2 regions of the Faecalibacillus sp. MSK20_93 genome follow, and region 1 is predicted to be linked to the other one. Evidence: a T-box and tRNA genes for the amino acid it is inferred to sense, from the RefSeq annotation. Region 1 holds a T-box; the other holds one or more tRNA genes.
What was found. A T-box is a leader RNA that pairs with one kind of tRNA and senses whether it is charged. The one in region 1 lies ahead of ileS (isoleucine--tRNA ligase), so its partner is inferred to be a tRNA-Ile.
Positions count from the first base shown of each region.

Region 2: it has a tRNA-Ile gene. The T-box ahead of ileS (isoleucine--tRNA ligase) is inferred to sense a tRNA for this amino acid. The anticodon was not compared.

Region 1 covers NZ_JAJDKA010000032.1:4,904-16,612, forward strand. Annotated here, with positions in the region: gene LJD34_RS09960 (DMT family transporter) at 1-335, opposite strand, end outside; gene ileS (isoleucine--tRNA ligase) at 448-3,186, opposite strand; T-box leader at 3,226-3,424, opposite strand; gene LJD34_RS09970 (DivIVA domain-containing protein) at 3,396-3,836, opposite strand; gene LJD34_RS09975 (RNA-binding protein) at 3,849-4,607, opposite strand; gene LJD34_RS09980 (cell division protein SepF) at 4,637-5,083, opposite strand; gene LJD34_RS09985 (PRC-barrel domain-containing protein) at 5,162-5,404, opposite strand; gene LJD34_RS09990 (sigma-70 family RNA polymerase sigma factor) at 5,429-6,199, opposite strand; gene LJD34_RS09995 (sigma-70 family RNA polymerase sigma factor) at 6,243-6,938, opposite strand; gene LJD34_RS10000 (sigma-E processing peptidase SpoIIGA) at 6,938-7,357, opposite strand; gene proC (pyrroline-5-carboxylate reductase) at 7,779-8,552, opposite strand; gene ftsZ (cell division protein FtsZ) at 8,602-9,684, opposite strand; gene LJD34_RS10015 (cell division FtsA domain-containing protein) at 9,704-10,966, opposite strand; gene LJD34_RS10020 (cell division protein FtsQ/DivIB) at 11,064-11,709, opposite strand, start outside.
Region 2 covers NZ_JAJDKA010000019.1:33,516-43,665, forward strand. Annotated here, with positions in the region: tRNA gene LJD34_RS07405 (tRNA-Leu) at 1-11, opposite strand, end outside; tRNA gene LJD34_RS07410 (tRNA-Lys) at 19-94, opposite strand; tRNA gene LJD34_RS07415 (tRNA-Thr) at 101-176, opposite strand; tRNA gene LJD34_RS07420 (tRNA-Val) at 188-263, opposite strand; tRNA gene LJD34_RS07425 (tRNA-Glu) at 269-344, opposite strand; tRNA gene LJD34_RS07430 (tRNA-Asn) at 348-423, opposite strand; gene LJD34_RS07435 (hypothetical protein) at 601-855, shown strand; gene LJD34_RS07440 (DegV family protein) at 867-1,721, shown strand; gene LJD34_RS07445 (dipeptidase) at 1,735-2,721, shown strand; gene LJD34_RS07450 (DEAD/DEAH box helicase) at 2,825-5,992, shown strand; gene LJD34_RS07455 (PTS transporter subunit IIC) at 6,005-7,009, opposite strand; tRNA gene LJD34_RS07460 (tRNA-Ala) at 7,090-7,165, opposite strand; tRNA gene LJD34_RS07465 (tRNA-Ile) at 7,206-7,282, opposite strand; gene LJD34_RS07470 (N-acetylmuramoyl-L-alanine amidase family protein) at 7,399-8,088, opposite strand; gene LJD34_RS07475 (LytR/AlgR family response regulator transcription factor) at 8,144-8,857, opposite strand; gene LJD34_RS07480 (NUDIX hydrolase) at 9,007-9,558, opposite strand; gene map (type I methionyl aminopeptidase) at 9,647-10,150, shown strand, end outside.

The sequences.
Region 1 (11,709 bases):
TAAAGCCAACTTAATAAAGGAACAATCGTACAATATACGGCTGTTAAAAAAGCATTTTTACCAGGTGTTGTCAATTGCAAACCAAATGTTTGAATTGAAAAAGCACTAAATAAGGCTAGCCCTGCTAAAAAACCACCTAATAGATCTTGTTTTTTGATTTTTTTTATTTTATTAAAAAATAAAATAGAAATGAAAATTGTACTTAACACAAAACGTATACATAATAGCGTAAATGGAGAAATAAAATCCACAGCATTTTTCATAACAATAAAAGAACTTCCCCAAATAAGAGCAGACATTAATAGCATACATTTACCTAATATTTCTTTTTTCATATACTCCCTCACCTACAATCTCGTAAATAATAACATAGTTCGCTTTATTTTTCATTACAAAATTGTTTTTTAAAAAGAAAAGGATGTATCTTTCGATACATCCTGTTATCTGCTATTCAGCTACACGATGAGCTACACTTGCACAACGTGAACATAATTCACCATTCATTTCATCTTCATCGAAATAGTTCCAACATCTTGGACATTGTACACCGTTGAATTTTTCAACTTTAATGTAGCTAGTTTCATATTCTTCTAAAGTTGTATCATCAACTAATTCAACTTTAGCCACAATAAATAATTGTTTTAAATCATCTTTTAAGTTAGCAATATCTTTATATTCATCTTTTAAAGATAATGTTACTTTTGTTTCCATGTTCGATTTAATTAATTTTTCATTTCTTAAACCTTCCATAGATTTTAAAACATCTTTTCTTACTTCCATAAATTTAGAAAAATAAGCTAAAACTTCTTCTTCATTTTCAATATCAAATAATTCATATTTTGGTTCTAAGAAGATAGATTCTGCTTTAGTTTCATCACAATGGAAATGATCATGTAATTCTTCAGCAGTAAATACAAGTACTGTTGATAATAATTTCATCATTGTTTTAGCATGATGATATAAAACAGTTTGAACTTGTCTTCTACGTGGAGAATTTGCATCTTCAATGTATAAGATATCTTTTGTGAAATCCATATAGAATGAACTTAAAGTATTTGTAAAGTAATTCAAGATTTCTTGGTTGGCTGTTGCAAAGTCATAATTTGCATAAGCTTCATCATAAGCTTTCATTAATTCATTTAATTTAGCTAACATATATTGATCAACACCAGGTAAATCTTTGATTTCTACTAAATCACTTGCTTTGAAGTCATTTAAGTTACCTAAAACGAATCTCATGGTATTACGGATTTTACGATATCCTTCAGCCACTTGTTTCATGATTTCATCAGAAATACGAACATCTTGTTGATAAGCAACAGAAGTAGCCCATAATCTTACGATATCAGCACCATATTGGTTAACAAGTTTAATAGGATCTACTGTATTTCCTAATGACTTAGACATTTTATTTCCTTTACCATCTAATACGAAACCATGTGATAAGACAGTTTTATAAGGAGCTTTACCATGAGCAGCAACACCGATAATTAATGATGAGTTGAACCATCCACGATATTGGTCACTACCTTCAAAATAAAGATCTACTGGATAATTAAATCCTCTTTCTACCATCACACCTGTATGTGAACTTCCTGAGTCAAACCATACATCCATGATATCTTTTTCTTTTTTGAAGATACCATTTGGTGAATGTTCATTTGTATATCCTTCAGGTAATAAATCTTTTTCATCTCTTTCAAACCAAACATTTGAACCATGTTCTCTAAATAATTCAGAAATATGATCAAATACTTCTTGTTCAATAATTGGAGTTCCATCTTCACAATAGAAAATAGGAATTGGTACACCCCAAGTACGTTGACGTGAAATACACCAGTCTCCACGATCTCTAATCATGTTATAGATTCTGATGTGTCCCCATTCATTTAACCAGTTAACATTATCAATTTCACTCAATAATTTATCTCTGATTTTATCTAATGAACAGAACCATTGATCAGTTGCTCTAAAGATAATAGGTTTTTTAGTACGCCAATCATGTGGGTAACTGTGTGTGATGAATTCAAGTTTTAATAAAGCTCCAATTTCATCTAATTTCATAGTTACTGTTTTATTAGCGTCATCAACATATTGACCAGCTAACCATTCACCACAATCTTCCATCATACAACCATGTTCATCAACGTTACAATAAGCTGGTAAGTTATATTTTTGACCTACAAAGAAGTCGTCTGCCCCAAATCCAGGTGCAGTATGAACACATCCAGTACCAGAATCAGCTGTTACGTGATCTCCTAAGATAACTAATGATTCTCTATCATATAACGGATGTTGGCATGTAATATATTCTAATTCAGATCCTTTATAATGATTAACAACTTTGTAATCAGTAATTTCAAATTTAGCCATTAATTCATCAACTAAAGTATCTAAGACAATTAATTTTCCTTTTTCAGTTTCTACTAATGCATAGTTATAAGAAGCATTTAAGCAGATTGCTAAGTTAGCAGGAATTGTCCAAGGAGTAGTTGTCCAAATAACGAAATTAACATCATTATCTAAGACTCCTTTACCATCTTTAACTTGGAATTTAACAAAAATTGTTGGTGATTTGATATCATGATATTCAACTTCAGCTTCAGCTAAAGCAGATTCACTTGATGGTGACCAGTATACTGGTTTTAATCCTTTGAAAATCAATCCATCCATCGCCATTTTAGCGAACACTTCAATTTGTCTTGCTTCAAATTCATGTTGTAATGTTAAATAAGGATGTTTGTAATCCGCAAATGTTCCCATACGGATCAATTGTTCCATTTGTTTATTTACTTGTTCATGAGCATAAGCGTCACATTTTTCTCTAAATTTAGCTGTAGGCATTTCTTTACGATTAACACCTAATTTTTGAATAGCATTTTCAATTGGTAAACCATGAGTATCCCATCCAGGAATATATGGTGTATAGAAACCATTCATATTTTTATAACGACAAATAACGTCTTTGATGACTTTGTTTAACATATGTCCCATGTGCATATTTCCATTAGCATATGGAGGACCATCATGGAAGACAAAGCTGTCTTTTCCTTCGTTTTGTTGGATAACTTTGTTATACATGTCGTTTTCTTGCCAACGTTCTACATACTTAGGTTCTTTTTTTGGTAAGTTTCCACGCATTTCAAAGTCAGTTTTTGGCATTAATAATGTGTCTTTGTAATTCATTTTTTCTTTCCTCTCTTTAAAAATAAAAAAACACATCATCCTAAGGACGATGTGATCGCGGTACCACCTTAATTCGTATTTTCATACGCTCTTGAAATCTTAACGCGATTAACGTCACCTTCTACTTAATTCAAAGGGCTACTCCAGAGTGATACATTATAATCTTTGTTACTGATTTACACCAACCATCAGCTCTCTTAAAACTCTAATTATAAACTGTCTCCTTCATCGTATTTATCTTCATTAATTAAATTGTAAACTTCAGATTGATCAATAGACTCAAGGATATCTTTTGACATTTTTTCTACCGAAGCTCTAAATTTAACAGCTTGCGCCTTAAAGTCGCTCATCTCACCAGACAACGAACGAACATACTCTAGCGATTCGCTCAGTATCATATTAGCATTCTTTTTCGCTTTGTCAATAAGTTCGCTTGCTTCTTTTAATGCAAGACGTGCAATTTCTTCATTTGTTTGTTCTTGGATGTTTACACGATGCTGCAATAATGATTTTTGATGTTCTAATTGTTGATAATCTTCTTGTAATTTTTTAATTTGATCATTCAACTGTTTTATTTCATTATCTTTTTCATTGATCAATTCATCAACTTGTGACTTATTATAACCAAATACTTGTTTTTTCAATGACATCATGTTCACTCCCTACTTATAAAAATACCCTTCAACCACATAATTATCAGAGCGTGTTTGTTTATTACAATCAACAAACATCACTCTACCATGCTTTTTGAATGATATTATGTCTTTATTATTACATAAATAATTTATTTGTTCAACCGGTTTATGATTAACTTTTACATGACCAGCACGAATAAATTCTGCTGCTTTTTGTCTTGAAATTTTATAAAAAGAAGAAATGATCTTATCTAATCGAAATGAAGATACAATAAATGATTTTACTAAATAATCATTTTTTACTTCTATTTCTTCATCCCATTCAACAAACTTTACTTTACTTCTTTTAATCATTGATAAATGATCTTTTAAATATTCATAAATATGTCGATCAACAGCTAAATAAAAACCTTTGTCTTTTTCAACAATATCTCCAAATAACTCTCTTTTAATTCCTAAAGACATTAAAGCACCTAAAATATCTCGATGTGTTAATTTTTCAAAATTTTTTGCATAAATAATCTTACAAACAACGATTTCAAAATCTTCCTTTTCTATTTCATAAAAATAAGGAGCAATAATCATTCTTTGACTTTCACTATGAATAAAACCACCATTTTCTAAAACTTGAACTTCATCTTGATGCCCAATAACACTTTTAACAATTGATTGATGATACGGATCTAAAAATTGCGTTAAAATAAGTCTTTGTTTATATTGTACTTGATCCAAATAATCAAGTACCTTTTTTACAAAGACTTCTTCCCCTTTAAAATGTTCAAACATAACTTAAAAAAGTATGGAAACCATACTTTTTAATCTTCTTGTTCTTGTTCATCTTCATCTAGATCAATTGTTCCTGCAACAGAAATATTACGAGGTGTACATAAGAAAATTTTTGGTCCAATTCTTTGAATGTCACCTTCAATAGCGTAAATAACACCACTTAAGAAATCAACAACACGTTTAGCTTGATCTTTTTGTAAACGATGTAAATTAACAACTGTTGCTTTTTTTGTTTTTAAATAATTTGCAATATCTTGAGTTTCTCCAAATGAACGTGGTTCAAATAAAACTAAATGACTATCTTTATTCATATTTAATGATTTCACAGCTTCGCTTGTTTTAGAAAATTTTGCTTGTTCAAATAAGCTTGTTTTAGGTTCAGTATCAACCTCTACAGCATCATAATCTTCAGCAATATCTTCTCCATCCCCATCTTCATCGAAAAACCATTTTTTTACTTTTTCACCGTAACCCATGAAGTCATCCTCCTTTTATTTCCTCAATATTATACCATACATTTATTGATTATCAAAGGTATCAACAAGGAAATCTAGCTAAACCTGTTCAATATTCACTAAAATCACATCGCCTTTTAAAGAAATCACACATTCAATCGGAATAACTAAGACAGGAGGCTCTTTAAAAAAACAAAAAAAATGAAAAAAATTCATTTTTTCGACAATTAAAGCACGTATACATTTTTGACACCAATCTAATTCAATATCCGCAATATACCCTATTTTTTTACCATCATAAACATTAATCACATCTTTTGATTGTAATGATACAAATCTCATACGATCACCCCTATAAAATATGCTTTAGACTAATTTTTTATGTAATTTTTCTAAAGCTTTTTTTTCAATTCGAGAAATTTGCGCTTGTGATACAAAAAGCTCATCTGCTATTTCACATTGCGAATAACCCTGATAGTATCTTTCTTGAATTACTTTCTTTTCTCTTTGATTTAAACAATCAAAGGCATTTTTTAAATCAAGGTGATCATGATAATGTTTCAATGTTTCTGGATCAAGTGAGACAATATCTGATAATGATAATTCATTTTGATCATCATTTCCTACAACATCTTGGAAAGAAGCAATGCTTTGAGTAGATTGCATTGCCTCTATAATATTTTGTTTTTCAATATTTAAATTTTGTGATAATTCTTGAATCGTTGGTTCTCTTTGATATTGATTTAAATATTTTTCCTTTTCTTTTAAAATAGCATAAGCTAAATCCTTGATTGGTCTAGAAATCTTAACTTGTGTATTATCTCTTAAATAACGTTTCATTTCACCAATGATCAAAGGAACTGCATACGTTGAAAACTGTAATTGATAATTGGTATCAAAATGATCGACTGCTTTTATTAGACCAACAATGCCTACTTGAAACAGATCTTCATAATGATTTGATTTTTGGTAAAATCTTTTCATTAAAGATAACACTAATTTTGTATTAGAAAGAATAATCATTTCTTTACTTTTTTGATCATGATTCTTTTGATAATTTTGAATCAATGTATATAATTCTTCTTTAGAAAGTGTTTTTTGAATAGGGATAGCGCTCATAAAACTTTCTTTTTCCACAATAATCACCAAAATTAGTGTGGCTTTTTTTGATAAAAATATACTATTTCACTTCATCATAATTTAATTGACTTCTTAATTTTTTTATAATCTTTTTTTCTAATCTAGAAATATAAGATTGTGAAATACCTAATAAATCAGCAACATCCTTTTGTGTCAATTCATCATTATTAGATAAACCATATCTTAAAATCAATATTTCTTTTTCTCTTTCATTTAATTCTTTTAAAGCTTCATAAAAAATTTTCTTTTGATCACTTTTCAACATTTCTTGTTCAACAAGATCATCATCAGTTCCTACGATATCTCCTAATAATAACTCATTACCATCATAATCAATATTTAAAGGTTCATCTAAAGAAATCTCATAACGAATCTTATTATTTTTTCTTAAGTACATAAGTATTTCATTTTCAATACACCTTGAAGCATACGTAGCAAGTTTAATATTTTTATCTGCCTTAAAAGTATTGATTGCTTTTACTAAACCAATTGTGCCAATACTAATTAAATCTTCCAAAGGACAATTGGCGCTATTGTCATATCTTTTAGCAACATAAACAACCAATCTTAAATTATGTTCAATCAATAAATCTCTTGCTTTTTGATCCCCAGAAACTGCTTTTTCAATTATTTCCTTTTCTTGTTGACCTTTTAAAGGAGGCGGTAAAATATCATGTCTTCCTATATAATAAAGATACTGTTTTGTATTTAAAAACTGTCTAATCATTTGCCACATCAAATAATCCCTCCCATCAATTCTTTATTTAATAAACAATCATAATCTAATTCATCCAATACACCTATATAAACATTTCTTAAAGATTGCTTATTTACTAAAACTTGATCAACTAAAATAATATCTATTTTTCTTTTTTTTAAGCCATCAATAATCAATGTATCTAATTGTTGATAAGTATCAATTTTACTTTTTTTAATAAAAATAAGTGGATAACCTAGATAGTTTGCATGATTACCACTATCTAAAAACCCTGAAAGATGATAAATCTTATTATTAAAAATAAGTGTTACATCATATAGATCATCTTTTGGTTTTATTTTTCTTTTTGCATAAATTAAATAAATTGTTTCAATAATTAAAAAAACACATGTCATAACAACAATAACTATATCTTTATAATTTATGGGAGTAATCAAGATTCCGTTGTATATAAATGATTCTTTTATTAGGGTATTGATAAAGAATAGTATTGAAAAATAAACAATTAAAAAAACTGGAAAATATAAGAAAAATTGTTTTTTAAAAATAAATAAAAAAAGGACAATCCAGTATAAAAAACTTATATATGGTAAATAGTCTATATAAATGAGAACAATCGATATATTACTTAAAAAACTCAAGAAAAGGATTTTCAAAAATGACCAATTAATATTAAGCAATAATGAAATCATTTCATAAGTCATGATAAATAAGATACCATTCATACAATAAGTTAATTCAACATAGACCTCCATCTTGCTTACCCCTTTATCATCATATATGATGGCAAGTAAAAAAGATGTCAAAAAAGATTGGACATTTAAAAAAGTATGGACAAAAATCCATACTTTCTACACATTATTTTTTTGAACGATCGATTGCTTCCATCACAGCGTTTCTAAAATTATTTTCTTCTAAAGCCTTAACACCTTGAATCGTAATACCACCTGGAGAACAAACTTGATCTTTTAAAATACCTGGATGTAATTGCGTCTCTTTAACCATTTTTGCACTTCCTAAAACAGTTTGGCTGGCAAGCTTATAAGCTAAATCACGAGGCAAACCATTTAAGACTACACCATCTGCTAAAGCTTCAATAAACATATAAACAAAAGCTGGTCCACAACCACTTAAAGCACCACCGGCAACCATTTGATAATTTTCAATAAGATAAACCTCACCAATGCTTTCAAACATTGTTTGTACATAATTTAATTCTTCAGCTGTTAAAGTATTGTCTTTTTCAAATAAAGTCGTTCCTTCTAATACCTTAGCTGGTGTGTTTGGCATAATTGTTAAGTGATGTGTTCCCGGTAATAATTCTTCATATTTATCATTTCCATAACCAGCAACAATTGAAACGATCACTTGTTGATCAATGACTGATTTTATTTTTGAAATAACACTTTCTACGACATTTGGTTTGACCCCCATCACCAAATAATCACAATTTTTAACAACGTCTTGTTCACTTGAACATACATGAATACCAAAATCTTGTTCAAACATCATCAGCTGTTGACTATTTATATCATATCCATATACCTCACTACCATCAATAAAATCACTTTTAATAAGACCTTGGCAAATTGTCCCGGCCATATTCCCTAATCCTATAAATCCAATTTTCATTTAAATTTCCCCCTTTATAAAAATGAGCTAACATCGTTAGCTCATCTTATTAAATTCTTCTATTTTTGATAAATGCTGGTGGAAAACCATCATCATCATCTTCGTCATCATCATATGATTCAAAAGTTTGAGGTTCTTCACCTAAAGGTCTTGCTACTGAAGGTTGGACAGTTACTTCTTCCTTTTCTTCCTCGAATCCTGTTGCGATAACAGTAACAATAATTTCATCATCTAAGTTTTCATTAATAGCAATACCTAAATAAGTATTAATGTCATCTCCAACTTCTTGAGTAATTGTTTCAAGAGCAATATTAGCATCATATAATGAAATATTTGGTCCACCTGTAACGTTAATAATAGCGTCTTTAGCACCTGCTACGGAAACTTCTAATAAAGGTGAAGAAATTGCACGTTTTGCAGCTTCTTTTGCTTTATCATCTCCTGATGACATACCAATACCAATTAACGCATTTCCTCTATTTTTCATAACTGCACAGATATCTGCAAAGTCAAGGTTGATAAATGCAGGAACAGCAATTAAATCAGTAATTGTTTGAACACCTTGTCTTAATACATTATCAGCTTCTCTAAATGCTTCTTGCATTGGACGTCCACCAATTAGTTGTAATAAACGGTCATTTGAAACCACAATAATACTATCTACATTAGAACGTAATTCATCAATACCTTCGATTGCTTGTTTTTTACGTTTCATTCCTTCAAAAGTAAATGGTTTAGTAATAACACCTACTGTTAGTGCTCCTAATTCACGAGCAATCTTAGCGAAAACAGGTGCTGCACCAGTACCAGTTCCACCCCCCATACCAGCAGCAATGAAAACCATATCTGCACCTTCAAGGGCAGTTCTAATATCTCCTTCAGATTCTAAAGCAGCTTTCTTTCCTACTTCTGGATTACCTCCTGCTCCTAAACCTTTTGTTAAATCTTTTCCTAAAACAATTTTATTTTCTACAGGCGAACGACGTAATACTTGTACATCTGTATTTGCGACAAAGAATTCTACTCCTCTAACGCCTTCTTCAACCATGCGGTTAACAGCGTTGTTTCCTCCGCCACCAACACCGATTACTTTTATTTTTGCAACTTGTTCAAAATCTAATTCTTCGTTCATGATTTACCCTCTCTTTTATCTATTCTTCTTCACCAAAGAAAGTATCTAGTAATCTACTAAATCTTCCAGTTTTCTCTTTTGTATCTTTTACTTTCGTAAGTCCTTTAAATCTCACAGCCATTGTATTAGAAATATCCGGTAAAACAACAGATGTTTCATAAGGACCAAGATATTTAGCACGATCAGACATATAAAAAATCATTCCTACAGAAGAAACAAATGCCATATCTCTAATACCAATAATATCTGGACGATAAACTCTCACTGGACCTTCTAAAACACGACCAGCAACTTTATCTAGTAGCTCAAGTTCTCCTCCGCCACCAACAATCAGTGTTTCATAATGTTGTCCATTATCGATAACACCCATTTTTTCTTTAATAACATTTAACATATCAACTGCAGCTTCTTCTAAAATACCCGCAAAATCTTTTTGTGTATAATCTTTACGACCATCTGGAAGCTCAGTTGTATGAATAATATCCTCTTGTCCAACAGTATAATCCAAAGAACCATATTTGACTTTATATGTTTCAGCTTGATTCATAGAAATTTGTAAATGTTGAGCAATTGCTCGAGTCAAATTATAACCCCCAACTGAACATACTGTTAAATATTTTAAATATCCATCCTTGTAGAAAGATATTGTTGACGTTTTATATCCCATATCAATAATCAATGCACCTTCTTGAAGATAAACTGCATCAAAAGCTTCCTTTGCACACGCAAAGGCATTGATACAAATATCCATAATTTCTAAACCTGCCTTTTCAACAGCCATAATATATGGATATAAAATCTGTTTTTGTGAAGTAATAATCAATGTATCAATAATTAAATTTCTTGAAGCTTCTCCTATAGGAGGTACTTGACTAATTCCAAAATCACCATTAAAGCGAACTGGTATTACACAAACCACCTCTTCTTCATGAGATTTTTTGAATTTAGTAGAAAGTTTCAAACCTCTTACAATATCATCCTTAGAAATCTTATCATGATCACTAAGTGATACACTACTATTACTTTGATAAAGTTTAGAACGAATAGTAGGGATTGTAAGACCAACTGCTTTGATTTCTCCATCTAGAAAATCATTAGCTTCTTGAACAACTCCTTTGATATCATTTACTAATAAATTTTCATCTTCAATGATGCCTTTTTTTACACCATGACTAGGGACCTTTTTAGAAAAAAGAACATGTAAATTAGAATTGATAATTTCACCAACTAACAATTCAATTGAAGCACTACCTATATCCAATACTGCATAAACTTCATTCATGTCTATCTCCCCTTACTACATATACCATTATATTATCATAAAAGCTACGATATTTAAAGGTTTTAGTTTCAAACACGTAGCTTTTTTCATACACTATTTAATTGTATACATAGACATTTTTTCCTAAATAATCATAGTATTTATAATCAGGATAACTTTGAATAACCAAGTAATAATTTGTTGATGTAAGTTGTTTTTCCATGTCTTCAATACGTACATAAAAAACCTTACCATCATCAAGTTCCAACTTACATTTGGTTTGATCTTTTTCATCAGGTTCAAAGACAATACTAGAGATTTGATTTTGAACAACTGATGGTAATTTGACATATGCTTTCACAAATGATTGGAAATGTTCTTCGTCAAAATTCATCATTTGTGGACAACGTTGTACATAAGAAATCCATTTTTGTTGTTGATCTTGTTCAAAAATTCCATTTTGATCTGCAACATATAAAATATTATTAATATAGCCATATAAAGAAGCATTGTTTTCTTTAATTCTTATCTTTATATTCCCTATCAAATCTTTCGTTACAGTTGCTTTTTCAACAAAGATCATTTTTTCAACCTCTGTTTCAACCTGTTTTTTATTTACTTTAAAAAAATAAGTTTGTTTAGATTTAACCGGTAATCGTTCAATAATCTCTTCAGCAGAAGTCAAATGACATCCTGAAACAGTTATTTTTTTTACTTTAGACATATCTCCAAATAAAAAAATCACTAAAAATATCAAAAACAAA
Region 2 (10,150 bases), on a different contig from region 1:
GCCACGCCCGCATTGAAATGGTGACCCGCAGGCGACTCGAACGCCTGACCCTCTGATTAAAAGTCAGATGCTCTACCAACTGAGCTAGCGGGTCAAAATATGGTGCCGGCTAAAGGACTTGAACCCTCAACCTACTGATTACAAGTCAGTTGCTCTACCAATTGAGCTAAGCCGGCATTTAAAAAAATGGTGGAGGTTAACGGGCTCGAACCGCTGACCCTCTGCTTGTAAGGCAGATGCTCTCCCAACTGAGCTAAACCTCCAAAAATGGTGACTCGTACGGGATTCGAACCCGTGAATGCATGCGTGAAAGGCATGTGAGTTAACCGTTTCTCCAACGAGCCACATGGCGCTTGAAGTAGGACTCGAACCTACGACCGATCGGTTAACAGCCGATTGCTCTACCAACTGAGCTATTCAAGCAACTTAACAGTGCTCATTTATATTAGCATCCTTTTTCTAATAAATCAACCCTTTTTTAAATTTTTTTTAAAAAAATTTAATTTTATGTCAAAAACCGTTTCTTCTTGTAATATTATATACCATTCTATATTTGATTAATGGTATAATTATATAAACATATAATATAAGGAGGATCCTATGGACCAACAAAGAGAACAGGCAAGTCAAATCGCACATGAATTTATTGTTTATCAAGAAAGTGAACAAGCAGATATTGATGCAAAAGATCATCAATTCGATGCTTTATGGCAAAGTATATATGATGTATGTAAACTTATTAAATTTGGAATAATAGAAGATATTACTGAAGAAGAATTTGAGGAAGCCTACGCTTGGTTAAAAACCACTCAATCTCTTACAGAAGATTATCAAGAATTAGAATTAGAATTTTAAGGAGATCAAAAATGGAAAAATATTTAATTGTGACAGACACAACAAGTGCAATGGATCAAGAAATTGCACAAAAAAACGGAATCGAACTTATTTCATTAAGTGTCATCGTTGATGGTCATGAATATAAAGATCAAATCGATATTTCAACCAAACAACTTTATGACTATTTAAGAGATGGTAAAATTCCTTCAACAAGTCAGCCAAATACAGGTTATCTTGTTGAACAAATGGAAAAATGGCAAGAAGAAGATTATGAAGCAATCATTATTATTACTTGCTCTGCAGATTTATCAGGAACAAACAACGGTTTCCATCTTGCTAAAGATACCGTTGGTTTAGATAATGTTTATATTTATGATAGTCGTCAAGTAGGTGCTCCTGTTATGGATATGGCTATTTGTGCAAAACAACTTGCAGATGAAGGGAAAACTGTTGATGAAATTTTTGCTGCTTTAGAAGAAAAAACAAATCATTCTTTTTCGTTCCTTTATCCAGATAACTTTAAACAACTTTCACGTAGTGGAAGATTATCACCAATGGCAGCCAGAATGGCATCGATGTTAAAAATCAAAGCTTTGCTTTGTTTAGATGAACAAGGTAAAGCCGTTGATAAATATGCAATGTCTAGAACTGAGGTAAAAATTTTAAAATCGATTGTTGATAAATTCCATGAATTAGGTGTTAACGCTAAACAACACAAGATTTATATTTCACACGCTGATAATGAAATTTTTGCTAAAAAAGCAAAATTATTATTTCAAACAACCTTCCATGGTATTGATGTAGAAATCAATTATTTGCCTGCTGTTTTAACATGCCATGGTGGTCTTGCTTGTTGTGCAATTCATGCTACATATAAAATTTAAGGAGTGATTAATGATGAAAGTTGTTGATATGCATTGTGACACTATTTTAAAACTTTATGATGATTTACATCACGGTAAAGAAGGTTCTTTATTAGAAAATGACGGTCATATTGATTTAAAGAAAATGCAAAAAGGAGATTATTTACTTCAAAACTTTGCGATGTTTGTTGATTTAAGTGAAAATCCTCAACCTTTTTTAAAAGCAAATCAACTCATTAACTATTATTATCATGAAATAGAAAAATATCCTGAACTCATTAAACCTGTCTTTTGTTATCAAGATATTATCGATCATCAACAAGCAGGTATCATGTCTTCTCTTCTAACATTAGAAGAAGGTGCTGTTGTAGAAAATGATTTATCACTACTTGAACATTATTATAGATTAGGCGTTAGAATGATTACTTTGACATGGAATCATGTAAATGGCATTGGACACCCTAACCTTTCTAATATTTCTTGTTATGAAGATATGTTTAAAATCAATGATCACGATGGTTTAACACCTTTTGGTTTACAATATATTAAAGAAATGGAACGTTTAGGAATCATTATTGACGTTTCTCATTTAAGTGATGCTGGATTTTATGATGTTTATCATCATACAACAAAACCTTTCGTTGCCTCTCATAGTAACGCTCGTCAAGTATGTGGTGTCGCTAGAAATATGTCAGATGACATGATTTTAAAACTTGCTAGTCGTGGAGGTGTTATGGGAATCAACTTCTGTAGTGATTTTTTAACTACCGAAGGTACTCATCAAACAAGTTATGTTAAGGATATGGTTCAACATATTTTATATATCAAAAATCTTGCAGGTATTGATTGTATTGGTTTAGGAAGTGACTTTGATGGTATTGGATCCAAGCTTGAAATGAAGGATGCAAGTGGTTATCAAATGTTATATGGTGCTTTAATTGAAGCTGGATTATCTATTGAAGAAATTGAAAAGATTTTTTATAAAAATGTCTTACGTGTTTATAAAGCAGTTTTGAAATAGGATTGGAAACAATCCTATTTTTAAAAAAACAAAAAAAATGCGTATCTCTATCTCATCATTTTAGAAAAATAATGTTATAATAGCTAAATGGGAGGGACTACTTATGTATATTAAAGATGATGAAATTAATAAGTATTTTAATGAGCCCAATTGGAAAGTAGCTCATAACTTATTTCAACATAATACAATATCTAACATGTCTGTTATTAAAGATGGTCAAATTTACCAAATCGTAGGAAGTACTAATGTTAACGGTAAAATTGATACTGCTACAATTCAAGTTGATACAGGAGGACATATCCTCGAATTTAACTGTGATTGTAATCACTGTAAGCCTAATGAACTGGCATGTGGACATATAGGTGCTATTTTATTAAAATTTTACGGTCTTGAAGCAAGTGATTTACCTTATTCTTTCAATCAAAAAGGAAATTACGCTGATCAATTACAAGCACTTCAAGCCAAAAAAGAAGCCGCACATTTAAAAGAACAAGCTAATTTAACTTTTTCATTAATTGAACAATATAAAAATCAACATCGTTTACATCAATTACAACTTAATCAACACATTCATTTAATACCACAAGTAAAAAGTACATTTAATCGATTAAGTTTATCTTATAAGATTGCTAGCGATAGAAGTTATACAATTAAAAATTTAAATACTTTTATTCAAAATGTAAAAGCAAACGAAATTGTTGAATATGGAAATGCTTTAGTTACCGATCATAACTCTAAAGCCTTTGATAGTTCTTCATTAAAACAAATTCGTTTTATTAAAGAATATTTTCATTTAAAAGATGATGATCGTAGTATTAGAATCACATCAGACAATATTGATGATTTTTTTCTAACACATTATGATAATTTAGATATCAACATTAACTTTACAACAATTGATTTACAAAACTTCATTTTAGAAATCCAAAAAGATGAAGATTACACAACCATCAAATACAAAGAACCTGATGGTATTACTATCATCGGTCATCAATATATCTATTATTTCGATCACTATACCCTTAATAGATATTCAAAAGAATGTAGTGATGCGCTAAGACCTTTACTTACACATTTAGAAAATAATTCACTTACAATTCCAAATAACGAATTACCACGTTTTTCTAAATATATCATTGATTCTGTTGTTCCTTATGTCGAATTTACAGGAGATGATATCGATGAATATCTACCTATGGATATTTCTTTATTAATTTATGTCGATTTAAATAACAACAACGAATTATCTGTCACATTAGATTATCGAGATGATCAAGGAAATACAATCTTAGAAAACCCTAAAGATCTAGTACTTCCATTAAAATTAGATGGTGTTATTCAAACACTACAAAAATACCTGGAATATGATGAAATCACTCAAATGTATTATCTTTATAATGAAGAAGATATTTATGATTTCATTACTCGTGTTTTACCTTCACTTAATAATGATTGTGAAATTTATATTAGTGAAGAAATCAAACAAATGAATAAACCTAAAAATATGAAATTAAATATCGGTGTTCGTTTACAAAATGATTTATTAAAAATCGATATTAATAGTATCAATGTTGATAAAGAAGAAATTAAAGATATTTTATATGCTTATCAACACAAAAAGAATTATCATCGTTTAAAAAATGGGGAATTTATTAATTTAGATGATGATAGTATCAAAGATTTAGATTTATTATTTAATGATTTAAATATTGAATATAACGATTTAAAAGATGGTGAAGTTGAAGTTGATAAATATCATTCACTTTATTTAGAAAACTTTATGAACAGTTCATCATTACATTTCAACAGAGATCAACATTTCCAAGACTTGATTTCTCATATTGAAGAAAAAGATCCTGAAGATATTCAAGTTCCACAAAATTATTCTAAGATTTTAAGAGACTATCAAGTTCAAGGATTTAAATGGTTAAAAACAATGTCAGAATATGGCTTCGGTGGTATCTTAGCTGATGATATGGGGCTTGGTAAAACATTACAAGTCATGACATTGATTGAAGATGGTATCGGTGAAAATCATGTCAGTCTCGTTGTTGCTCCTGCAACCTTGATTTATAACTGGCAAGATGAAATCAAAAAATTCTCAAAGAAATTGAAAACAGTTTGTATTACTGGAAATATTGCTCAAAGAAAGAAATTAATTGAAAGCATTCCAGAATATGATGTTGTTATTACTTCATATGATTATATTCGTAGAGATTATGAATTATATAAAGATTATCAATTCTATTATTTTATTTTAGATGAAGCTCAATATATCAAAAATCAAAGTACAAAGAATGCTCAAACTGTTAAATTAATTAATGGTAAATATCGTTTTGCTTTAACAGGTACTCCAATTGAAAATAGTTTAGCAGAATTATGGTCAATCTTTGATTTCTTGATGCCTCAATATTTATATAATTATCATCATTTCAAAGAAACTTACGAAATACCAATCATAAAAAATGAAGACCAACAAAAACAAGCAAAACTTAAGCAATTAGTTGAACCATTTATTTTAAGGAGAACAAAGAAAGAGGTTTTAACAGAATTACCAGACAAGATTGAAAACAATGTCATTATTCCTTTTACACCAGAGGAAGAAAAAATATATCTTGCTAACTTATCAACAATTAATAGTGAATTACAAAGTGCTATTCAGGTAAATCATATCGATAAGATCCAAATCCTTGCAATGATGACAAGGCTTCGTCAATTATGTTGTGATCAACGTATTTTATATAAAGATATCATTGAGCCAAGTTCTAAACTTAAAGCTTGTATGGATATTATTGAAACAGCAAAAGAAAATAATCAAAAAGTCTTACTATTCTCTTCTTTTACTAAATCATTAGATTTAATCGAAGCTGAATTACGTAAAAAAGATATTTCTTATTATGTTTTAACTGGTTCAACAACAAAAATCAAAAGGCATCAACTTGTTAATGCCTTCCAAAACGATCAAACAACTGTCTTTTTAATCAGTTTAAAAGCAGGTGGTACTGGTCTTAACTTAACAAGTGCTTCTACCGTTATTCACTATGATCCATGGTGGAATATGTCTGCACAAAATCAAGCAACAGATAGAGCTTATCGTATTGGACAAACAAATAATGTTCAAGTTTATAAATTGATTATGAAAAATTCAATTGAAGAAAAAATCCAAAAACTTCAAGAACAAAAACAAGATTTATCGAATATGTTTATTGAAAACAATAATGGTTCTATTACCCAAATGTCTACTGCAGATATTATTGATTTATTTAAATAAAGAAAAAGGAGATCAAAGACGTTCAATCTTTAAATCTCCTTTTCTTATGTAATTCAATTTTCTAAAAGCTTTGTAAAAACTAAATGTTAAAATTGCTGGAGCAATCACATCTATCAAAATAAGTGGTATCCAATACTGATTTCCCATTACTTGAATCGCATCCAATAAGCCTACAAGTCCTGCTGTTCCCATTCCTGAGCCAATTGCACTGCAACGAATATGAAGTAAGACCGTTGAAATAGGTGCTGTAATAATCGTTGTTAAAATTGTAGGTAACCAAATAACCGGTCTTCTAATAATATTTTTAAACTGTAACATACTTGTTCCAATTCCAATAGCAATAACATCACCAATATCATTGTCTTCAATAGACATCATCGCAAAACCAATCATTTGTGCGCAACACCCTGCAAGTGCTGCCCCTGCCGCTAAACCATCAAGCCCTAACATAATACCAATAGCAGCTGAAGAAATCGGTGCCGTTAATGCCATTCCCATTAACACCCCTACAACAATTGACATAAATAAAGGTTGCAAAGAAACCCCATCATTAATAACACTTCCAATCCAAGTAATCATTTGTGTAAGATAAGGTCCTACAAATTGTGTTACCAAACCTGCTATACAGATAGAAACAAAAGGAACAAGTAAAATATCAATCGGTGTTTTCCCTTGAATAAGTCTTGTTACCTCAATAGCCGCTAAAACTGCTACATAAGCTGAAATTGGATTACCCGCTTGAACACCATTATTAAACGTTCCAGCTCCTATTGCTCCTGCAATAACCGCAGAAATCAAATTAAGTCCTTTTGCATCAATTGCATAGCCCATACCAATTCCAATGGCCGGTCCCATTAAATAACCTGCTACTGTCCCCCAGGTTACAAGTTGTTCAACATGAACTAATGTTCCTAATTGTTTTAATATTGTTCCAATAATCAAACTTGCAAAAAAGCCATAAGCCATTCCATTAAAAGTATTGATTACATAATTTCCTTTTCCTCTACTTTGTGCCATATTTTACCCCCTCAATTGGATTATAGAGTATATTTATTTTTTTACAACAAAAAAACTGCCGAAGCAGTTAGTTTATTTATTGGTGGAGCCAAGCGGGATCGAACCGCTGACCCCCTGCGTGCAAGGCAGGTGCTCTCCCAGCTGAGCTATGGCCCCAATTTAATATTTATTTTTTCCACCATTTCATTTGTTAAAATGGTGGGCCTGAATGGATTTGAACCATCGACCTCACCCTTATCAGGGGTGCGCTCTAACCAACTGAGCTACAGGCCCATCAATCAACTGCCCATATAATATACCATGCATATAAGAATACGTCAACAGTTTTTCGTGTATTTTTTTACATTTTTTTAAAAAAATAAAAATACATTGATAAAATCAACGCTTTTTTATTGTAAAATTTTTGCTGTTTTTTTCTTTTTTTGAGTCATTATTCTTAAATGATATTTAATGAGCCCTTCTTTTACCTTTTGACATAGTTTTTTTTGATAATTTTTGCTTCTTAGTTGCCCACATTCATTATAATTTGATAAAAAACCACATTCAATTAGAACTCCTAATGTCTTAGTAGCTCTTAAAACTCTAAAACCACATCCACTAATTGGTTTTCTGCTATTTGTTAACTGTTTTAAACTTTGATCAATATCAAAAGCTAATGCTTTTCCTTGTTTGCTTCTATAATAATAAAAAACTTGTGAACCCCATGCACTTCTATTACCAGAAGCATTTTGGTGAATACTTAATAAATAATCACATTTATAGCTATCTATCTTCTTGACTCTTAAATACATATCATCTTGTTTAGAATAATGATGATTTCTTTTCGTCATATCATAATCACCATCTCTTGTTAAATAGACTTTAGCTCCACTTTTTTCTAATTCATCTTTCATTTTCAAAGCAATTTCTAAATTAATATTATCTTCATAATAACCATATTCAATAGCTCCATTATCAAAACCACCATGTCCTGCATCAATCACCACTTTTACATTTTTTAAAGATTTTTCATAAGCATCTACAGGAATCTCAAAGAAACACACACCAAAAGCAATCATTATAAGAAAAATTCTTTTCATAACATCACCGTTGTATTATATGTCAAAAAAAAGATATCATGATTTTTCATGATATCTAAAATTTATCCATCAAGTAGTTTCTAAAGGCCTCATTAACTTCTTTTTTATATTTTCTACCAATTTCTAATTCATTCTTACTTTCTTCATCAACCATATTAATATGATTTTTATCTATACGATAAATATATTTCATATTAATTGCATAACTTCTATGTATTTGAATAAAACAATGTGCTTGTTTTACTTGTTCCATAAATTTCTTCAAAGTCATTTTAACAGCATATTCATGTTCATATGTATGGATAATTAATTCATGAGCATAACATTCTGCATAGATAATATCATCACTCATTAATGTTATATATGCCATTTGATTTTTATTCATTCCCTTATTCAGTTCAAAAATCAATTTCATTTCATTTTTACATTCTTCATCGTAAAGTTGTTTAAAGACTTTAAAGTCATTATCAAGATGACTCTTTCTAATAAAGCATAACGCCTTTAATCCTTGGGTTTTAAAAATCAAACTACTTTTACTTGAAACAAAAACATTTTGTGAATCAAACTTTTCTTTGTACTTTTTCGCATAATCCACACCTGTCCCATTTTCAAATATCACATCTAAAAATAAAATATCGGGTACATGTTTTATCTGATCTAGATCAATCATTCCATGATAAACATCTACAACAGCATGGTATTCACTTTCTAATTTATTTTTTAAAGTTTCGCCAAACGCTCGATCATCATCCATAATCGTAAAATACATATTCACACACCCTTACTACACATATTTTATTCACTATAAATTATAGCATATTTTACCCCCCCCCCGCATCTTTTTTATTTTTATATTTTTTTTTGTTTTTTTCCAAAAAAACGCCTTAGAAGGAATTTATATAGACTTAAAAAGGAGCATTATTGAACACGAAGATATTTTTTTACTATGTCTAGTTCTTCAATATAAATACAATGGTTTATTTTATTTTCTTTAACATCTTGATAACATTTTTCAAAATCCAACCATTTAACTTCACTTACTTCATGATCAACAAAAACAAAATCTTTTTCTTCTAAATCTTTCCATAAAACAAATATTTTACTTACTTGATTATCTTTAAATAAACGACCATGAAAAATTTCTTCAAAATGAAATCTACGATTTCCACAATCAATCAATTCACTTTCCCTTACAACAATTCCTAATTCCTCTTTCAACTCTCTTACCGCCGATTGGCCATAGTTATCCCCTGCAAGAATATGTCCTGCACTTGAAATATCATAACAGCCAGGAAACGAATCCTTTTGTTCACTTCTTTTTTGTAATAATATTTGTATTTTATTTTCTTTTTTTCTTAAGATCCAAACATGAGCTGTACGATGTAAGATTCCTTGTTGGTGTGCAATTTTTCTTTCTACTGTCTTTCCTGTTGGATTTCCTAATTCATCGCATATATCTAAAATTTCCATTTTATCATCTCCATTAAAATCATATTATCATCTTTCTTTACATTATAAAACGAGATGTTTAAAATAGATACGAAAAGAGGTAGAACAAATGAATAAATGTTGGTGCGGAAGTGGCTTGGACTATGAAGTTTGTCACCGCGAATTTGACAAAAAAATTAATTATTACAAAAAAAGAGGAGTGATGACACCTCCTAGATCAATGATTAAAAATCAACAACAAATTGACGGAATCAAAAAAGCAGCTGTTGTAAATAATGGGTTATTAGATCATATCGAAAAGAATATAAAAATTGGTATGTCGACTGAAGATATCGATGTACTTACAAGAGAATATTTAAAGGAACACAATGCACATTCTGCTGATTTAAATTATGAAGGCTATCCTAAAAGTATTTGTACATCTATTAATGATGTCGTTTGTCATGGAATTCCTTCTTCTGATGTTATTTTAAAAGATGGGGATATTATTAACGTTGACGCTACAAGTGAATTAAATGGTTACTATGCCGATGCTTCACGTATGTTTATGATGGGAAATGTTTCAGATGAAGCTAAAAAACTTGTTAAAATCACAAAAGAAGCGATGTATGAA